DNA from 2 places in the Streptomyces sp. NPDC006435 genome. Region 2 is predicted to be linked to the other one. Evidence: predicted binding sites of a transcription regulator. Region 2 holds the regulator's gene; the other holds the start of a gene.

Region 1 (10,030 bases), on a different contig from region 2:
CACGGCGTGGACCTGGTCCACGAGGACGACTGGCGGCAGCTCGCGCGGACGATGGCACGGCGCGACGTCGCGGTCGAGGTGCCGTTCTCCAGCAACAAGCAGATCCTCGGCATCGCGGGCGACGACCACCCGTTCAACGCCTACCGCAGCTACGGCGTCCCGGTGGTCCTGGCCACCGACGACCCGGGGGTCTCGCGGATCGACATCAGCCACGAGTACCGGTACGCGTCCCGGACGTACGACCTGGGCTACACCGAGCTGAAGGACCTGGCCCGCGCCTCCCTGGAGCACGCGTTCAACGACGGCCGCAGCCTGTGGACCGCCGACCGCGCCCGGTCCGACTACCGCCCGGTCCCCGTCTGCCAGGGCAGCCGCCCCGGCGACAACCGGCCGGGCCCGCGCTGCGCCCGCTACCTCGCCGAGAACCCGAAGGCGGCGGCCGAGTGGCGCCAGGAGGCGGCCTTCGCCGTCTTCGAGCGCAACCACCGCTGAGCGGGGCGCAACCCACCGGAGTCACGGGGCGGCACGGCACCAGCCGGGCCGCCCCTTCCCGTTCCTCCGACCGCCCGACCCGCCCGGCCGCTCGTCACGCCGTACCGTCCCCGCCCTCGGATGCGGGCGCGGACCAGAGGTGGTCGAGCGTGCCGAGCACGAGCCGGCAGACGTCGTCCGGATCGGCACCGGCGAGCGGCTCGCGGGCGACGACCGTCCGCATCAGGCCGATGCCGAGCAGCCAGGCCATGGCGAGGTCCGCGCGCAGGGCGCCGTCCTCGGTGCCGGACAGCCCGGCCAGGGCGTTCTGGTACTCCTCGCCCAGCTCCCGCAGCGTTCCGGCCGCCTCGTCGCCCCGGCCCACGGAACGCAGGTAGACCTCCAGGGAACGGTCCTCCGTACCGCCCGCGCTGCGGGTCAGCATCGAGCGCAGGGCCGTCTCGAAGAGCTCCTCGGGCGGGGTCGCGCGCAGCTGTTCGAGACCTCCCTGCGCGACGACCTCCGTGAGCAAACCCTGTTTCGAGCCGAAGTAACGGAAGAGCAGGGCCTGGTTCACCCCGGCGCGCTCGGCGATGCTCCGTACCGTCGCCGCTTCGTAGCCCCGCTCCGCGAACAGGTCGCGGGCGGCTTCCAGCAGCCGCTGCCGGGTGGCCGCGGAGTCCCGGCGGCGCTCTCCGGACGACGGTGCGGGGGCGGGCTTCATGGCGGATTTCCTCTCGAACGGTCCGTCAGGATAACGGCCGTAAAGCGTCGTTGACTGCCCGGAAGGATCGCTTCTACGTTTGTAAGCAGTTGCTTACATGGCTGTTCGCGGGACTGCCCGCACGGCTGTCCGCACGGCTGCTTTCACGGTTGTTCACCCACGGGAGGCCCACAGTGACCACAGCAGATGTCGCACCCCTCGCCTACCCCTTCAACACCGCCGAAGGACTCCGGCTCGCCGAGGAGTACGAGCGCGTACGCGACCGGCCGGGACTGTTACGGGTCCAGATGCCGTACGGCGAACCGGCCTGGCTCGTCACCCGCTACGCCGACGCCCGGCTCGTCCTCGGCGACCAGCGCTTCAGCCGGGCCCTCGCCGCCTCGCACGACGAGCCCCGACAGTCCGAGGGGCAGCGCGACGGCGGGATCCTCGGCATGGACCCGCCGGACCACACCCGGCTGCGTTCCCTGGTCGCCAAGGCGTTCACGGTCCGGCAGGTCGAGAAGCTGCGCCCCCAGGTGCGGGAGCTGACCGCGAGCCTCCTCGACGACATGGAGGCGGCCGGGCAGCCGGCGGACCTGGTGGACCTGTTCGCGCTGCCGCTGCCGGTGGCCGTGATCTGCCGGATGCTGGGCGTGCCCACCGAGGACCGGCCGCTCTTCCGCAAGTGGAGCGACGACGCGCTGTCGACGAGTTCCCTCACGGCCGAGGAGTTCGAGGCCAGCCGCGAGGAACTGCGCGCCTACATGGCCGGGTTGATCGAGCAGCACCGCCGCGAGCCGCAGGACGACCTGATGACGGCCCTGATCGAGGCCCGCGACGGCGGCGACCGGCTCTCCGAGCTCGAACTCGTCGACCTGTGCGTCGGCATCCTCGTGGCGGGTCACGAGACCACCGCCTCCCAGATCCCCAACTTCGTCCTCACCCTGCTCGACCACCCGGAGCAGCTGGCCCGGCTCAGGGCCGAACCCGGGCTCGTCCCGAACGCGGTGGAGGAGCTGCTGCGCTTCGTGCCGCTGGGCAGCGGTGCCGGCCAGCCCCGTTACGCCACCGAGGACATCGAGGTCGGCGGGACGCTCGTCCGCGCCGGGAGCCCCGTCCTGGTCGCCGTCGGCGCGGCCAACCGCGACGCGCTGCGGTTCACGGCCCCGGGCGTGCTCGACATCGCCCGCGAGGGCAACCAGCACCTCGGCTTCGGCCACGGCGTCCACCACTGCCTGGGCGCCCCGCTGGCCCGGCTGGAACTCCAGGAGGCGCTGTCCGCGCTCATCACCCGCTTCCCCGGCCTGCACGTGGCCGCCGACGTGACGTGGAAGTCCGAGATGCTGGTGCGCGGGCCGCGCGTCATGCCCGTCGGGTGGTGACCGCGATGAGCTGGAACGTACGCGTCGACCGGGAGCTGTGCCAGGGGTCGGGCATGTGCGCGGGGACCGTCCCCGAGGTGTTCGCCCTGGACGACGAGCGCGCGCGGGCGCGGACCGACGGGATCGAGCCGGACGAACGGGTCCTGGACGCCTCCGACATCTGCCCGGCCCTGGCGATCACCGTGCACGAGGGCGACACCGTCATCGGCCCCCGCCGCGACTGAGCCGCCACCGGACGTGCCGGAACGGAACGGACCACCCCGCCCCCCTTCCGGCACGTCCGCCGCACCAGCCAATACCTCCACAGATCACCCCAAGCCAAGAATTAGCCGATATCGCACAATCCGTGCTTCCATGACGGCACCAAACGATCGCTTGCGGCTGCCGGAAGGCCCGCACGTTCCTTCCGGCATGGAGCACGATTGATTGCCATAGCGGCGGCCCTCGCGGAGATCGCGCTGATCCTGACGCACCGCAAGCGCACACCGTCCGCCCCCGCCAGGGCCGTGGAATGGCCCCACCTGGCCGCCGGGCTGGGAGCGTGCGCGGCGGGATGGCTCGTCATCGGCCGGCCCGGCATCACCTGGGGCGACCTGTCCCTGGCGCTCATGTTCGGGGTGATCCTCGCCTCCGAGGCCGGGCACGCGGCCCGGAGCCTTTCCGGACGGCCCGGGGCGGGCTGGGCGATGGTCTGCGTCGGCGGGGCGGCCTCGGCGACCTGGCTGCTGCCCGGCCCGCTGCCCTTCGTCTGACACCCCGCCCCCGGCGACGCCTCACTCCCCCTGGCTCAAACCGGCTCCCACCTGGGGGTGGTTTGAACCGCTTCCCCGACCGGATCGCCGCACTCCGTGCTCCGCTTTGCACGTGTTGTGACGAACCAGCCCAAAGGGGAACCACTCATGCCCGAACCGTCCCACGAGCAGATCGCCTCGGGGCTCCAGAACAGGCCCCCCATCGCCCTGGTCCCCGGCCCCCGCATCGACGCCGAACCGCACAGCTCGCTCCCCCTGCGGCCCAGTGCCGTGTGGGATCTGCCGGGCGGTTCCGCCCGGGTCTACCTCGGCGAGGGCAACAAGGCACTCGTACGGCCCGTGATCGTCGCCGACGGCTTCGGCACGGGCCCCAGCGAGCTGGTGTCCGCCTGGGAGACCATGGAGTTCGGCGACTATCCGCTCATCAGCGAGCTGCGCCGCCGCAGCCGGGACGTCGTCCTCCTCGGCTTCCGCGAACGCGGCGCGTCGATTCCGGACAACTCCGCGACCGCGCAGGCCGCGATCCTGCGCACCGCCGCGGAACAGCAGGGCCGCACCCCGCTGGCCGTCGGCGGTTTCGGCACGGGCGGTCTGGTCACCCGGCACGCACTGGCCTCGATGGAGAGCCGGGACGTCGAGCACCGGACGGGGCTGTACTTCTCGTACGACAGCCCGCACCGCGGCGCCTGGATCCCGCTCGCGCTCCAGGCGTTCGCGCACTACATCAAGGGCCTCGACAGCCGGTTCTCCGACCAGATCAACAGCCCGGCCGCCCGTCAGCTGCTGTGGCGGCACATCGGGGAGTGGGACGGCGCACCGGAGCGGAGCGCGGAGCGCACCGCGTTCCTCGCCGAGATGCGGGCGATCGGCGAATGGCCGCGCAGACCGCGGCTGATCGGGGTCGCCAACGGGGCGGCCGACGGCATCGGCACCGATGTGCGCGCGGGCGAACTGGCCCTGGAGGGCAGGGGATCGTCGATCGCGGGCACCAGGCTCTACACCCAGTCCCCCGGCGACGGCGAACTCGCCGCGAGCCTGCGGGTGGTGACGGAGCGGACCCACGAGGTCCGTACGGCGGGACTGCCGTCCATCGACGGCGCGCCCGGCGGCTCGCTGGAGGGGTTCGGCATCCTCGCCGACGGGCTCAACGCGCTCGCCGCCCCGCTCGGCCTCAAGACCGACGTGCGCATCCGCTCGCACTGCTTCGTGCCGTCCGTCAGCGCGGTGGACATCGGCGACCTGGACACGGACGAGGAGCTGTACACGGACATCTCCCGGCTCCCGTACGAGACCAGCGGGCTGGACGAGTTCAGGCTCGCCTCCCGCAACGAGGGCCACGCCCTGGTCACGGAGGAGCTCTCCACCTGGCTGCTCGACCGGCTCCCGTAGCGGGCGGGCGGGATGGTTCACCGTGACCGGAAGGCGGCTCGTGGGACGAGTGCACGCGAAACGGCTGGTATTACTGGGGCATGCATGAAGAGACCGCACGCTCCGCGATCGACATGTTCATCTCCGCGTTCAACGCCTCGGACGACAGCTATGTGACCTCCCTGCTCTCCCAGGCCCTGACCTCGGACGTGGTCTTCTGGGGACCGTTGGGTCGCAGCGAAGGAATCGCGGAGGTCGAGCGGTTCGTGCTGGACATCCGGCGTCACCCGGCGGGGACCGGCACGATGGTGCGCTGCTCAGCGGTGGACATGCCTGACGAATGGGCCCGGTACCAGTGGGTCTTCACCACGCCCGATGGAGGCCCCCGCCTGGCGGGAACGGACGTCGTCCATCTGCGACGGAGTCTCATCGACCAGATCATCGTCTTCGCGGGGGAGATCGAGCCGTCCGCCTCCTGAGCCGGCGGACCGGACGAGTTCAGGCTCGCCTCCTGCGAAGAGGGCCACGCCCTGGTCACGGAGGAGCTCTCCACCTGGCTGCTCGACCGGCTCCCGCAGCGGGCGGACGGCTCTTCGAGCGGGCGGGCGCCGCGGGCAAAAGCACCGGGAGACCGGGAACGGCGTAGGCCCCCGGACCAGATGGTCCGGGGGCCTACGCGGCACAGCTGTGCGGGAACTGCCGATCCGTCAGGATCAGAAGTCCATGTCACCGCCCGGCATGCCGCCCGGGGCGGCCGCGGCGGCCTTCTCCGGCTTGTCGGCGATGACGGCCTCGGTGGTGAGGAACAGCGCGGCGATGGACGCGGCGTTCTGCAGGGCGGAGCGCGTGACCTTCGCCGGGTCGAGGATGCCCTCGGCGATCATGTCGACGTACTCGCCGGTCGCGGCGTTCAGACCGTGGCCGACGGCCAGGTTGCGCACCTTCTCGACGACGACGCCGCCCTCGAGACCACCGTTGACGGCGATCTGCTTCAGCGGGGCCTCCAGGGCCAGCTTCACGGCGTTGGCGCCGGTCGCCTCGTCACCCGAGAGCTCCAGCTTCTCGAAGACGGCCGAGGCCTGGAGCAGAGCCACGCCACCACCGGCGACGATGCCCTCCTCGACGGCGGCCTTGGCGTTGCGCACCGCGTCCTCGATGCGGTGCTTGCGCTCCTTGAGCTCGACCTCGGTCGCGGCACCGGCCTTGATGACGGCCACGCCGCCGGCCAGCTTCGCGAGGCGCTCCTGGAGCTTCTCGCGGTCGTAGTCCGAGTCGCTGTTCTCGATCTCGGCGCGGATCTGGTTGACGCGGCCCTGGACCTGGTCGCTGTCACCGGCACCGTCGACGATCGTCGTCTCGTCCTTGGTGATGACGACCTTGCGGGCGCGGCCGAGCAGGTCGAGACCGGCGTTCTCCAGCTTGAGGCCGACCTCCTCGGAGATGACGGTGCCACCGGTGAGGATGGCGATGTCGCCGAGCATGGCCTTGCGGCGGTCACCGAAGCCCGGGGCCTTGACGGCGACGGACTTGAAGGTGCCACGGATCTTGTTGACGACCAGGGTCGACAGGGCCTCGCCCTCGACGTCCTCGGCGATGATCAGCAGCGGCTTGCCGGACTGCATGACCTTCTCCAGCAGCGGAAGGAGGTCCTTCACGTTGCTGACCTTGGAGTTCACGATCAGGATGTACGGGTCGTCGAGGGACGACTCCATGCGCTCCATGTCGGTGGCGAAGTACGCCGAGATGTAGCCCTTGTCGAAGCGCATGCCCTCGGTGAGCTCAAGCTCCAGACCGAAGGTCTGGGACTCCTCGACGGTGATGACGCCTTCCTTGCCGACCTTGTCCATGGCCTCGGCGATGAGCTCGCCGATCTGGGTGTCGGCGGCGGAGATGGAGGCCGTGGAAGCGATCTGCTCCTTGGTCTCGACATCCTTCGCCTGCTCCAGGAGGGCGGCGGAGACGGCCTCGACGGCCTTCTCGATACCCCGCTTGAGGGCCATCGGGTTGGCACCCGCGGCGACGTTGCGCAGACCCTCGCGGACGAGCGCCTGGGCCAGAACGGTGGCGGTGGTCGTACCGTCGCCGGCGACGTCGTCCGTCTTCTTGGCGACCTCCTTGACCAGCTCCGCACCGATCTTCTCGTACGGGTCCTCCAGCTCGATCTCCTTGGCGATGGAAACACCATCGTTGGTGATCGTGGGGGCGCCCCACTTCTTCTCAAGGACGACGTTGCGACCCTTGGGGCCAAGGGTGACCTTGACGGCGTCGGCGAGCTGGTTCATGCCGCGCTCGAGACCGCGCCGGGCCTCCTCGTCGAACGCGATGATCTTGGCCATGTGAAGTGGTCCTCCCGGACAGGGGTGGATTTCTCCGGACCGGGAGGCGCCCGCGACGGACGGCCTGCGTGACCGGTGGTTCCTTGCCCCGCCGGCCTGCGGGCCTCACCGGCCCGATCCAAGTTCTGTCACTCTCACCTGGAGAGTGCTAACGCCAATAATTAGCACTCGCCCCTGGAGAGTGCAAGCGCCTTCGGAGAAGGCTCGACGAGGGGTGGCGGTCGGGTGACGGGAGGGCGCAAGCGCCCCTCTCCGGTCGCGGACGACGTCAGCCACCCCGGGACGGCGCCGGGGCGGCACGCCGGAACGCGCGGAGGTCCGTACCCCTGGGGGGTACGGACCTCCGTGCGTGAGTGGTGTCGTTGGCCGACCGCGCCGTACTCAGCCGACGGCGAGCTTGACCATGTCCGCCTGGGGCCCCTTCTGGCCCTGCGAGATCTCGAACTCAACTCGCTGACCCTCTTCGAGGGTGCGGTACCCGTCCATCTGGATCGCGCTGTAGTGGACGAAAACATCCGCACCACCGTCGACCGCGATGAAGCCGTACCCCTTCTCCGCGTTGAACCACTTGACGGTGCCCTGAGCCATGCCTAACTCCCCTATTACTGGCCCTTGCGCGGGGCCGCACTTCGCGGTCCCGGGTCAGAACCCACCCTCCGACAGGAGAGGGTGCGTGCGCCGGAACGCGTCGACCGCGGCTGAATGTATCTGCCCAACTGCCCTCTGCAACAGGTCAATCGGACGAGAATTCTCGACAGCGCCGAACGCCCGAATATGCGGAATTCATGAGATTCCAGGGCAAGTCGGGCCAGACAAAGGTGACTTATGGCGCAAGGAGTTCGAGCACTTTGGCTGCATCTTGTCGCGACGCGGCGCATTCTCATATGCGGGCGGTACGGGCAGCTGGGGGGACTTCCCACACTCTACCGCGCTCAACCATGCAGAATTGCCCCCTCCGTTTCAAACCCGGAGAGGTTTGAAACCGGAGAGGGCAATTCCGTTCGGGTGATTCGGCGTGCGGCCCGACGAGCCGTCAGCAGCCGCCCGCGACGGCCGGGATGATCGAGATGCCGGCGCCGTCCGGCGTGGCCGTCTCCAGACCGCTCTCGAAGCGCACGTCGTCGTCGTTGACGTAGACGTTCACGAAGCGGCGCAGCTTGCCCTGGTCGTCCAGGACGCGGGCGGCGATGCCCGGGTGGTCCTTCTCCAGGGACTCGATGACCTGGGAGAGGGTCGCGCCCTCCGCCGGGACCTCGGCCCGGCCGCCCGTGTAGGTGCGGAGAATGGTGGGGATGCGGACGTTCACGCTCATGATCGGGTGCCCTTCCTGAAGTCTCGGGTGGTCAGCTGGTGGCGAGGCCCGCGGCGCGGAACGCGTCCAGGCTGGGGCGGATCGTCGCGGTCGCCTGCGAGGTGGCGGCCACCGCGTCGAGGGTCTTGAGGCCGTCGCCCGTGTTGAGGACGACGGTGGTCAGCGTCGGGTCGATGACACCGGCCTCGATGAGCTTCTTCGTCACGCCGACCGTCACCCCGCCCGCCGTCTCCGCGAAGATCCCCTCGGTGCGGGCCAGCAGCTTGATGGCGTCGACCACCTGCTCGTCGTCCACGTCCTCCACCGCGCCACCGGTGCGACGGGCGATGTCCAGGACGTACGGGCCGTCGGCCGGGTTGCCGATGGCGAGGGACTTGGCGATGGTGTTCGGCTTCTGCGGCCGCACGACGTCGTGACCGGCCTTGAAGGCGGCGGAGACCGGGGAGCAGCCCTCGGCCTGGGCGCCGAAGATCTTGTACGGCTTGTCCTCGACCAGGCCCAGCTTGATCAGCTCGCGCAACCCCTTGTCGATCTTCGTGAGCTGGGAGCCGGACGCGATCGGGATGACGATCTGGTCGGGCAGCCGCCAGCCGAGCTGCTCGCAGATCTCGTACGCCAGGGTCTTGGAGCCCTCGCCGTAGTACGGGCGGAGGTTGACGTTGACGAAGCCCCAGCCCTCGCCGAGCGGGTCGCCGATGAGCTCCGAGCAGAAGCGGTTGACGTCGTCGTAGTTGCCCTCGATGCCGACCAGCTCACCGCCGTACACCGCGGCCATGACGACCTTGCCCTGCTCCAGGTCGTGCGGGATGAACACGCAGGAGCGGAAGCCCGCGCGGGCGGCGGCGGCGCCCACCGCACCGGCGAGGTTGCCGGTGGAGGAGCAGGACAGGGTGGTGAAGCCGAAGGCGCGGGCGGCCTCGACGGCGATCGCGACGACCCGGTCCTTGAAGGAGTGCGTCGGGTTGCCGGAGTCGTCCTTGACGTACAGGCCGCCGGTGACGCCCAGCTCGCGGGCGAGGTTGTCGGCCTTGACCAGCTTGGTGAAGCCGGGGTTGATGTTGGGCTTGTCCGCGACGTCCGCGGGGACCGGCAGCAGCGGCGCGTAGCGCCAGATGTTGTTCGGGCCCGCCTCGATGCGCTTCCTCAGCTCGTCGGGGGAACCGCTCGGCAGGTCGTACGCCACTTCGAGCGGCCCGAAACAGGAGGCGCAGGCGAAGATGGGGCCGAGGTCGAAGCGCTCGCCGCACTCGCGGCAGGAAAGCGCCGCGGCGGGGCCGAGGTCGACGGAGGATTCGGTGTTCGCTGCAACAGTCTGCACAGCCATGATGGCGGAGGCCCTTTCTCCTCATCTTCCTTGTGACGCACTTCGCCACAAGACGGAATTGGCACCTTCCCCACCGTGTCCTCGCGGCCGGCAGGAGGGTTGCCGGGACTTCAACGGGCCGTTCCCTCAGTCCCTCTGGATGAGCTCTTTGGCACCGGATCTTCGATCCGGGCGTTTATTGGCAGATGGACCCCGACATGCGACGGTCATCCGCGTTGTTCAAGACTGTAACCGAAGCACCAGGCTGTCGAGACAGCAGTCCGAACCGCGAGATGGATCACATAACAGGGAGTATCGACCGTGCTGGAAGAGGTCGAACGCTGGCTGGCCGGGCGTTCCTGGTCGGCCGCCGACCGTCCGTTGGAGCGTCTGCTGGCCG
Region 2 (10,030 bases):
GGTACGGCCCCGGACGCTCCCCGGGCACGCCCCGCCCCGTCCACGTACGCTCCCCGGACACGAACGCGGGACGGGCCCGTCGAGCGGGCCCGTCCCGGTCCGGACGGAGGGTCGGGAGCCGTCAGCGTCCGTTGAAGGCGTCCTTCAGCCGGGAGAACAGCCCCTGCTGACCGGGCTGGAACTGGCCGGTGGGCCGCTCCTCGCCCCGCATCTTCGCCAGGTCCCGCAGCAGTCGCTCCTGCTCCGGGTCCAGCTTCGTCGGCGTCATCACCTCGACGTGCACGATCAGGTCGCCGCGCCCGCCGCCGCGCAGGTGCGTGACGCCGCGGCCGTGCAGCGGCACCGACTGGCCGGACTGGGTGCCGGGCCGGATGTCGACCTCCTCCAGGCCGTCGAGCGTCTCCAGCGGCACCTTCGTGCCGAGCGCGCCCGCCGTCATGGGGATGGTGACCGTGCAGTGCAGGTCGTCGCCGCGGCGCTGGAACACCGCGTGCGACAACTCGTGGATCTCCACGTACAGATCGCCGGCCGGGCCGCCGCCGGGGCCGACCTCGCCCTCGCCCGCGAGCTGGATCCGGGTGCCGTTGTCGACACCGGCGGGGATCTTCACGGTGAGCGTGCGCCTGGACCGGATGCGGCCGTCACCGGCGCACTCCGGGCACGGGGTCGGCACGACCGTGCCGAAGCCCTGGCACTGCGGGCAGGGCCGCGAGGTCATGACCTGGCCGAGGAACGACCGGGTGACCTGGGAGACCTCACCGCGGCCGCGGCACATGTCACAGGTCTGCGCGGAGGTGCCGGGCGCGGCGCCCTCGCCGCTGCACGTGGTGCAGACGACGGCCGTGTCGACCTGGATGTCCTTGGTGGTGCCGAACGCCGCCTCGGCGAGATCGATCTCCAGCCGGATCATCGCGTCCTGGCCGCGCCGGGTGCGCGAGCGGGGCCCGCGCTGCTGCGACGTGCCGAAGAACGCGTCCATGATGTCGGAGAAGTTGCCGAAGCCCCCCTGCCCGAATCCGCCCGCTCCCGCGCCGCCGGAGGCGGACAGCGGGTCGCCGCCGAGGTCGTAGACCTGCTTCTTCTGCGGGTCCGAGAGCACCTCGTAGGCGGCGTTGATCTCCTTGAACCGCTCCTGGGTCTTCGGATCGGGGTTGACATCCGGGTGCAGCTCGCGGGCGAGCCTGCGGAATGCCTTCTTGATCTCGTCCTGAGATGCGTCGCGGCGCACGCCGAGTACGGCGTAGTAGTCCGTGGCCACTTACGACTCCGCCAGGATCTGTCCGACGTAACGTGCCACTGCGCGTACCGCTCCCATCGTTCCGGGGTAGTCCATGCGGGTCGGTCCGACCACGCCGAGTTTGGCGACTGCCTCGTCGCCCGAACCGTAGCCGACCGCGACGACGGACGTGGAGTTGAGCCCTTCATGGGCGTTCTCGTGCCCGATACGTACGGTCATGCCCGAGTCCTTGGCCTCGCCGAGCAGCTTCAGCAGCACGACCTGTTCCTCCAGTGCTTCCAGCACCGGCCGGATCATCACGGGGAAGTCGTGCCCGAAGCGGGTGAGGTTGGAGGTGCCGCCGATCATCAGCCGCTCCTCCGTCTCTTCGACGAGGGTTTCGAGCAGGGTGGAGAGCACGGTGGACACGGTTCCCCGGTCCTCGCTCTCGAAGGATTCCGGCAGATCCTGCACCAGCTGCGGGACGTCCGTGAAACGGCGTCCCACGACACGGCTGTTGAGCCGGGCCCGCAGATCGGCGAGAGAGGTCTCGCCGAACGGAGCGGGGCAGTCGATCATCCGCTGCTCCACCCGGCCGGTGTCCGTGATGAGCACGAGCATCAGCCGGGCGGGTGCCAGCGAGAGCAGTTCCACGTGCCGCACCGTCGACCGGGTCAGCGAGGGGTACTGCACGATGGCGACCTGCCGGGTCAGCTGCGCGAGCAGCCGTACGGTGCGGCCCACGACGTCGTCGAGGTCGACCGCGCCGTCGAGGAAGTTCTGGATGGCACGGCGCTCCGGCGACGAGAGGGGCTTGACCCCCGCGAGCCTGTCGACGAAGAGCCGGTAGCCCTTGTCCGTCGGGATGCGCCCCGCGCTGGTGTGGGGCTGGGCGATGAAGCCCTCGTCCTCCAGCACCGCCATGTCGTTGCGGACGGTCGCCGGGGAGACACCCAGCTTGTGCCGCTCGGTGAGCGCCTTGGAGCCGACGGGCTCCTCGGTACCGACGTAGTCCTGGACGATGGCACGAAGCACTTCGAGTCTGCGTTCGCTGAGCATCGCGCACACCTCCAGCTGTGTTTCCTCGGTCGGTCCCCGGGTGTTCCCGGTGTCTTTACCCGGGAATCCCCCTGGCACTCTGTCATCGCGAGTGCCAGCAATCCCCCGGTCAGTGTACGGCGGCCGAGTGGGGGCCTAGCAAGGGCGACCGGCCACACCACCGCGAGACTTTCGCAGGTGGTTGCCGATAGCGTCGCGGCATGAACGCCTCTTGGGAAGAGTTCGGCTGGGAGCGACTCGGTCACGGAGCGGGAAGGCGGCGCCTTCCCGGCTGGGACGCGACGGTCGCGCTGGTGGCCGGAGCGGACGGAGTGCTGCTGTACGACACCGGTTCGTCACTCCGCGAGGGCGCGGAACTCCGGTCCCAGGCGCAGGCGCTGCTGGGCCGGAGGGTGACGCATATCGCACTCAGCCACCCCCACTTCGATCATGTGCTGGGCACCGCCGCGTTCTCCGGCGCCGAGGTGTACGGGGCGTCCGGCACGGCGGAGGCGATGCGGCGCGAGGCGGAGGGCCTGCGCGTCTCCGCGGTGCGTCAGGGGGTCTCCGAGCACGACGCGACGGAGGCCGTCGACGCGCTGGTGGTGCCGCGGCACCAGGTGTGCGGGGAGTGGACGCTCGACCTGGGCGGCGGGCGCGAGGTGCTGCTGGTCGACGTCGGCCCGGCGCACAGCGGCCACGACCTGGTGGCGGTCGTGCCCGGCTCCCCGGCGATCGTGCTCTGCGGGGACCTGGTCGAGGAGTCCGGCGAGCCGCAGGCGGGCTCGGACGCGCACCCGGCCCGCTGGCCGGCCGCCCTGGACCGGCTGCTGGAGCTGGGCGGCGAGGACGCCGTGTACGTACCGGGGCACGGGGCGGTGGTGGACGCGGCGTTCGTACGGGAACAGCGCGGACGACTGGCCGACCGCTTCGGCGTGTCGTGACCCGCGGTCGTCCTATCGTCGTCCGATGCGCAGCTACCAGCCCGACCTGACCCCGCCGTGGAAGAGGTCCGCCCCCGTTCCCGAGGTCCCCGCCGAGCCCGATCTGGTCGTGGAGGAGGTCTCGACCGGTTTCTGCGGCGCGGTGATCCGCTGCGAGAGGACGGCCCAGGGGCCGACGGTGACCCTGGAGGACCGGTTCGGCAAGCACCGGGTGTTCCCGATGGAGCCGCGCGGCTTCCTGCTGGAGGGCGAGGTGGTCACGCTCGTGCGCCCCTCGGCCGCCGCCCCGGCGCGCCCCGCGCGCACGGCCTCGGGCTCGATCGCGGTCCCGGGGGCCCGTGCCCGGGTCGCGCGGGCGGGCCGGATCTACGTGGAGGGCCGGCACGACGCGGAGCTGGTCGAGCGGGTCTGGGGCGACGACCTGCGGATCGAGGGCGTGGTCGTCGAGTACCTGGAGGGCGTCGACGACCTCCCGGCCGTCGTGCGCGAGTTCTCCCCCGGCCCGGACGCCAAGCTGGGCGTCTTGGTCGACCACCTGGTGCCCGGCTCCAAGGAGTCCCGGATCGCCGAGCAGGTGTCGGGCGCGGACGTCCTGGTGGTGGGGCACCCCTACATCGACGTGTGGGAGGCGGTGAAGCCGTCCTCCGTGGGTATCCCGGCCTGGCCGGTGGTGCCGCGCGGCCAGGACTGGAAGACCGGTGTGTGCCGCGCGCTCGGCTGGCCGGAGAACACCGGCGCCGCCTGGCAGCGCATCCTGTCCGCGGTCCGCTCGTACCGGGACCTGGAGCCGTCCCTGCTGGGCTCGGTGGAGCACCTGATCGACTTCGTGACGGCGCCCCCGACAGGCCTCTCCGGCGATTGAGGAGCGGGGGCCCGGGCGGAGCCCCCCGGTCACGGGAAGGGGCGGGCAGGGGAACAGGCCCCCGTCCCGTGCCCCCTCAGTCCACCAGGTCCCGCACCACCGCGTCCGCCAGCAACCGCCCCCGCAACGTGAGCACCGCGCTCCCCCGCTCGTACGGGGCGGGCTCCAGGAGGCCGTCCGCCAGGGCGCGCCGGGAGGCGGCCAGCCCCGCCGGGGCCAGCAGGGACAGCGGGCAGCCGTCCACGAGCCGCAGCTCCAGCAGGATCCGCTCGACCCGGCGGTCCTCCGCGGAGAGGATCTCGCGCCCGGCCCCGGGCGAGCGCCCCTCGGCCAGGGCCTGCGCGTACGCCCCCGGGTGCTTCACGTTCCACCAGCGCACCCCGCCGACGTGGCTGTGCGCCCCGGGCCCGGCGCCCCACCAGTCGGCTCCGCGCCAGTACAGCTCGTTGTGCAGGCACCGGCCCTCGGGCGTGCGGGCCCAGTTCGACACCTCGTACCAGGAGAAGCCGGCCGCGGCCATCGCCTCGTCCGCGATCAGGTACCGGTCGGCGTGGACGTCGTCGTCGGTCATGGGGACCTCGCCGCGCCGGATGCGGCGGGCGAGCTGCGTGCCCTCCTCGACGATCAGCGCGTACGCCGACACGTGGTCCGGCCCCGCCCCGATCGCCGCGTCCAGCGAGGCCCGCCAGTCGTCGTCGGACTCCCCCGGCGTGCCGTAGATCAGGTCGAGGTTGACGTGCTCGAAGCCGGCCTCCCGGGCCTCGGCCACGCACGCCTCGGGCCGTCCCGGCGTGTGCGTGCGGTCCAGGATCTTCAGGACGTGCTGCCGCGCGCTCTGCATCCCGAACGAGATCCGGTTGAAGCCGCCCTCGCGGAGTTCGGCGAGATAGGCCGGACCGACGGACTCCGGATTGGCCTCGGTGGTGATCTCGGCGTCGTCCGCGAACCCGAACTCCTCCCGGATCGCCCCCAGCATCCGGACCAGGTCGGCGGCGGCCAGCAGGGTGGGCGTGCCGCCGCCGACGAAGACCGTGCGGACCGGGCGCGGGTCGTCGCCGAGGACCTTGCGGGCCTGGCGGACCTCTCCGATCAGGTGCTCGGCGTAGTTGTCCCGGGAGGCCAGCGCACCGCCGGAGCCGCGCAGCTCGGTCGCGGTGTAGGTGTTGAAGTCGCAGTAGCCGCAGCGGGTCGCGCAGTACGGGACGTGCAGGTAGAAGCCGAGCGGCCGGTCGGCGGCGCCTTCCAGGGCATGGCGGGGCAGCGCCCCGTCGTCGGGTACGGGTTCACCATCGGGGAGTACGGAAGGCATACCGCCCATTGTCACTCGCCGCCCGGGGCCTGCGGGCCACGGCCGTGCTCACGGGGCTCCGGCGCCGGCCGCGGGCACGGGGCCCGGTACCGTCCGCCACCCGCGTCCGCGTCCGCGCCGGGGCCGTGCCGGAGCCGCCCCGGCCCCGGCCGCACGAAGCCCGCGTCCGCCCGCCCCGGCTCACCCCGCCTGGAGCACCAGCAGGGCCAGGTCGTCGTCGGGCGGCCGCTCGGCGAACTCGTGCACGGCCCGCTTGATCCGGTCCGCTATGCCGTCCGCCGACAGGCCGGAGCAGCCGGACAGGGCCTGGGCCAGCCCGTCCCCGTCGTCGAACATCAGCGGCCCGCAGCGCCGCTCCGTGACCCCGTCCGTGACGCACAGCAGGCTGTCGCCCGGTGCCAGCTCGAAGCTCTGGCTCTCGTACGCGACGTCGTCGAAGAGTCCGAGCAGCATCTGCGGCTCGGCGGCCGGGCGCACCTCGCCGTCGGGCCGCAGCAGCAGCGGCAGCGGGTGGCCGGCGCTGGCGACCGTGCAGCGCACCCCGCCGTCGGGCAGCGGCACCAGCTCCCCGTACAGCAGGGACAGGAAGCGGGACTGTCCGGTGTCCGCCGTCTGCTGGCCGCCCGCCGCGGCCACCATGAGCGCGGCGGCCTCGGCCGCCTCCATCGCGTCGTCCAGGAGCAGCCGGTTGAGCCGGTCCAGAACCTCGCCGACGCCGAAGCCCTCGCGGGCCAGCAGCCGCAGCCAGGGCCGGGCTAGGCCGGTGACGACGGCGGCCTCGGGCCCGCTGCCCTGGACGTCGCCGAGGACGAAGCACCAGCGGTCGCCGGGGCACGGGAAGATGTCGTAGAAGTCGCCGCCGACGACGCCGTCGTCGCTGGGTTCGTACACCAGCGAGCTGGTGACGCCGGGTATGTCGGCGACCTTGCCGGGCAGCAGCGCGCGCTGCAGGATGCGGCTGATGGTGGCCTGCCGGGTGTACTCACGGGCGGCGCCGACGGCGAGGCCGACCCGGCGCACGAAGTCCTCGATGAGCGCGGCCACCTCGTCGGGGACGCGGACGAGGCCCTCCCGTCCCAGAAGCACGGCGCCGAGCGTCCGGCCGCCGGAGGTGATCCGGTAGGCGAGGGCGGTCGCCTCGGGTTCCTCGGGCTTCTCGGCGTCCTCCTCCCCTCCGGGCCAGGGCATGGAGACGGGCCCGGTGCCGACTCGTTCGGGGAGTCGGATCGGGTCCTGTTCCAGCAGGGCGCGCAGTTGCGCGGTCTCGGCCTCGTCCCGGTGCCAGACGCTGGCGAGCCGGGGCACGGCCGAGGGGCCGCCGTTCTCGGGTTCCAGCCAGATCGCGCACCAGTCGGCGAGTCTGGGCACCAGTAACTGTCCGGAGAGGGCCGCGACGATGTCCTCGTCGAGCTGTCCGGCGAGCAGGTCCGACGCCTCGGCGAGGAACGAGAGCGCGCCGCGGCCGGCCCAGTCCGCGTCGTCGCGCAGGGCGCGGCGGGCCGTGGGGGCGAGCAGTTCGGCGTCGCGCAGCCCCTGCTGGAACCCCGGGCCGGGGTCGGTGGGCGGCTCCGGAAACGGGCTCCAGTCGTCCACGGGGAGCCGGGCCCAGACGGTCTTGAGGCCGGTGCGGTAGGTGATGCCCCAGCGTTCGGCGAGGGTGCCGACGAGCTGGAGCCCGCGGCCGTGGTCGGCGGGTTCGTCGAAGCCGAGGACCGTGGCGCTCTGCGCCGCCTCCGCCACGCTGCCGGACTCCGGCCGGTCGCTGCGCACGGCGCGGGCCGGGTGATGGTCCGACACCTCCAGCACCAGGGCCGCGGATTCGCCCTCGACGGCCTCCTCCAGCCGGGCGAGCAGCTCCACGTTGGTCCCCGCGTGCACGACGGCGTTGGTGACCAGTTCGCTGACGACGACCTCGGCGTCGTCGGCCAGGCGCTCGCTGAAGCCCACGGCCGCCGGCAGTCCGAGTCCGGCCCACTCGTCGAGCGCGGCCCGGACGAACCGGCGTGCGGCGGAGGGCGCGAGGAGGTTTCCGGGCAGGGACGTATGGGCGACCGGCTGCGCATCCGCATGGCCGACGGGAGTTCCGGGACGCTGGATGATGTCCCGCTGCAAGGGAATTGACCCCACGGTGCAGCTCCTGACCTGTTCTCGCTCTGTCTGTTCTCGTTCTGGCTGTCTGTTCTCGTCGGGTCGGTTGTCTGTTCTCGCCGGGCGGCGCTGACGCCACCGACAGAGTGACAGATGGACCATGCCCATAAGCAACGAGTTGCCGAAGTGAGCAGAGAAAGTGAGCGTGTCGGAACGGAAGGCAGCCGCACCGTGCGGCCGGCCCGCGGGGGCGTCCTGCCCCCACGGGCCCCGAGCACGCGCGGCCCGGTGTCCCGCGGCCCCGCGTGCTCGTGGTGCTACGCCTCGCGGGCCCCCGCGTACATGTCGTCGATGAGGTCCTTGTACGCGCGCTCGACGACCGGCCGCTTCAGCTTCAGACTGGGCGTCAGCTCGCCGTGCTCGATGTCGAGGTCGCGCGGCAGCAGCCGGAACTTCTTGATGGTCTGCCAGCGCTGCAGACCCTCGTTGAGCCGCTTCACGTAGCCCTCGATGAGCGCGACGGCCTGCGGGGAGGCCACCACTTCGGCGTAGCTCTTCCCGCCCAGGCCGTTCTCGGCGGCCCAGCCGAGGATGGTGGGCTCGTCGAGCGCGATCAGGGCGGTGCAGAAGTTGCGGTCCGCGCCGTGCACCAGGATGTTGGAGACGAACGGACAGACCGCCTTGAACTGCCCCTCGACCTCCGCCGGGGCGATGTACTTGCCGCCGGACGTCTTGATCAGGTCCTTCTTGCGGTCGGTGATCCGCAGGTAGCCGTCCACGGACAGCTCGCCGATGTCACCGGTGTGGAACCAGCCGTCCGACTCCAGGACCTCGGTGGTCTTCTCCGGCTGCCCGTGGTAGCCCTGCATGATCCCGGGGCCGCGCAGCAGGATCTCGCCGTCGTCGGCGATCCGGACCTCGGTGCCGGGGAGCGGCTTGCCGACGGTGCCGGTGCGGTAGGCCTCGCCCGGGTTGACGAAGGAGGCGGCGCTGGACTCGGTGAGGCCGTAGCCCTCCAGGATGTGGATGCCGGCGCCCGCGAAGAAGAAGCCGATGTCGGGGGCGAGCGCGGCGGAGCCGGAGACGCAGGCGCGCAGCCGGCCGCCGAACGCCTCGCGGATCTTGGCGAACACGAGGGTGTCGGCGACCTTGTGCTTGGCGCCGAGCGCGAACGGGACGGAGGACTTGCCGGTGCGGCGGAAGTTGTCCTGCGAGACCGTGGCGTACTCGCGGGCGACCCCGGCCGCCCACTGGAAGATCTTGTACTTGGCCCCGCCGCCGGCCCGTGCCTTGGCGGCGACCCCGTTGTAGACCTTCTCGAAGATGCGGGGGACGGCGGCCATGTACGTCGGCTGGACCACCGGCAGGTTCTCGATGATCTTGTCGACCCGGCCGTCGACCGCGGTGACGTGGCCGACCTCGATCTGGCCGGAGGTGAGGACCTTGCCGAAGACGTGCGCGAGCGGCAGCCAGAGGTACTGGACGTCGTCCTTGGTGATCAGGCCGGTCGACACGGTGGCCTTGGCCATGTACGACCAGTTGTCGTGCGGCAGGCGCACGCCCTTGGGGCGGCCGGTGGTGCCCGAGGTGTAGATCAGGGTGGCCAGCTGGTCGGAGGTGATGGCGGCGACGCGTTCCTTGATCGCCTCGGGGTTCTTCGCCAGGTGGTCCCGGCCGAGGGCCTCCAGCGCGGCCAGGGTGAGCACCCAGCCCTCGGGGTCGTCGTCGACGGGTTCGGCGCCCTCGGGGTCGATGACGACGACGTGGGCGAGGTTCGGCAGCTCGGCGCGGCGCTCGCGGGCCTTGGCCAGCTGGCCGGCGTCCTCGGCGATCAGCACCCGGCTCTCGGAGTCGGAGAGGATGAACGCCGACTCCTCGGAGTTGGTCGACGGGTAGACCGTGGTGGTGGCGGCGCCCGCGCACATCACGCCGAGGTCGACGAGGATCCACTCCACCCGCGTGCTGGAGGCGAGCGCGACCCGCTCCTCCGGCCGCACGCCCAGCCCGATGAGCCCGGCCGCGACGGCGTAGACCCGCTCGGCGGCCTGCGCCCAGCTCAGCGACTTCCACTCGTCGGGGCCCTGGCCGGAGGCCGAGGGGACGGGGTAGCGGTACGCCTCCCCGTCCGGGGTGGCCGCCACGCGGTCGATGAAGAGATTCGCCACGGAGGGCGGTCGGTTCTCGATCAAGGTCAGTGTGTCGCTCACGACGTCCTCCGGGCCTGCGGCAGTACTTCACGACCGGCTGCTGATTACCGCTGATTACTACTGATTGCTACTGACTGCTGCTGCTTGTTCCTACGTGTGTTCCTGCAGACGTCCGCGTCCCCGCACACGTCTGCGTTCCTGCGTACGCCCGTGTTCCCGCGTACGCCTGATTCCCTGCTGGATCCCGTGCGTTCCCGCCCGATCCCGCGGGGCCGGTCCCGACTGCGCCCGGTCCGCTTGTTTAACTGGCGAGTAACTACGAAGTCGTGATCAGGGTAGAGCGCCCGCGTCCGCCGCGTAAGGGGCAACGGGCCGCCGCTTCATAACGAACAGGCCCCTGTGCCGCAGCGTGCTGCGGCACAGGGG

The links. Region 2 encodes HrcA, which represses chaperone genes, less so after heat shock. Its sites were predicted from a motif close to TTNGCACTCNGNNNNNCNGAGTGCNAA; they were not measured.
Region 1: a site for HrcA is predicted at 7,177-7,203, ahead of groL (chaperonin GroEL). Genes of this name have one in related genera too.

What each region holds. Positions count from the first base shown of each region.
Region 1 is NZ_JBEXPY010000002.1:325,403-335,432, forward strand. It holds gene ABZZ04_RS03720 (adenosine deaminase) at 1-492, shown strand, start outside; gene ABZZ04_RS03725 (TetR family transcriptional regulator) at 587-1,195, opposite strand; gene ABZZ04_RS03730 (cytochrome P450) at 1,369-2,559, shown strand; gene ABZZ04_RS03735 (ferredoxin) at 2,565-2,783, shown strand; gene ABZZ04_RS03740 (hypothetical protein) at 2,982-3,311, shown strand; gene ABZZ04_RS03745 (hypothetical protein) at 3,459-4,700, shown strand; gene ABZZ04_RS03750 (nuclear transport factor 2 family protein) at 4,781-5,158, shown strand; gene groL (chaperonin GroEL) at 5,393-7,015, opposite strand; gene ABZZ04_RS03760 (cold-shock protein) at 7,397-7,603, opposite strand; gene ABZZ04_RS03765 (ubiquitin-like small modifier protein 1) at 8,049-8,327, opposite strand; gene thrC (threonine synthase) at 8,359-9,651, opposite strand; SAM riboswitch class I at 9,670-9,797, opposite strand; gene ABZZ04_RS03775 (glucosyl-3-phosphoglycerate synthase) at 9,952-10,030, shown strand, end outside.
Region 2 is NZ_JBEXPY010000005.1:130,484-140,513, forward strand. It holds gene dnaJ (molecular chaperone DnaJ) at 122-1,258, opposite strand; gene hrcA (heat-inducible transcriptional repressor HrcA) at 1,259-2,275, opposite strand; gene ABZZ04_RS08230 (MBL fold metallo-hydrolase) at 2,476-3,198, shown strand; gene ABZZ04_RS08235 (DUF3097 domain-containing protein) at 3,224-4,060, shown strand; gene hemW (radical SAM family heme chaperone HemW) at 4,137-5,378, opposite strand; gene ABZZ04_RS08245 (ATP-binding SpoIIE family protein phosphatase) at 5,550-7,481, opposite strand; gene ABZZ04_RS08250 (AMP-binding protein) at 7,775-9,664, opposite strand.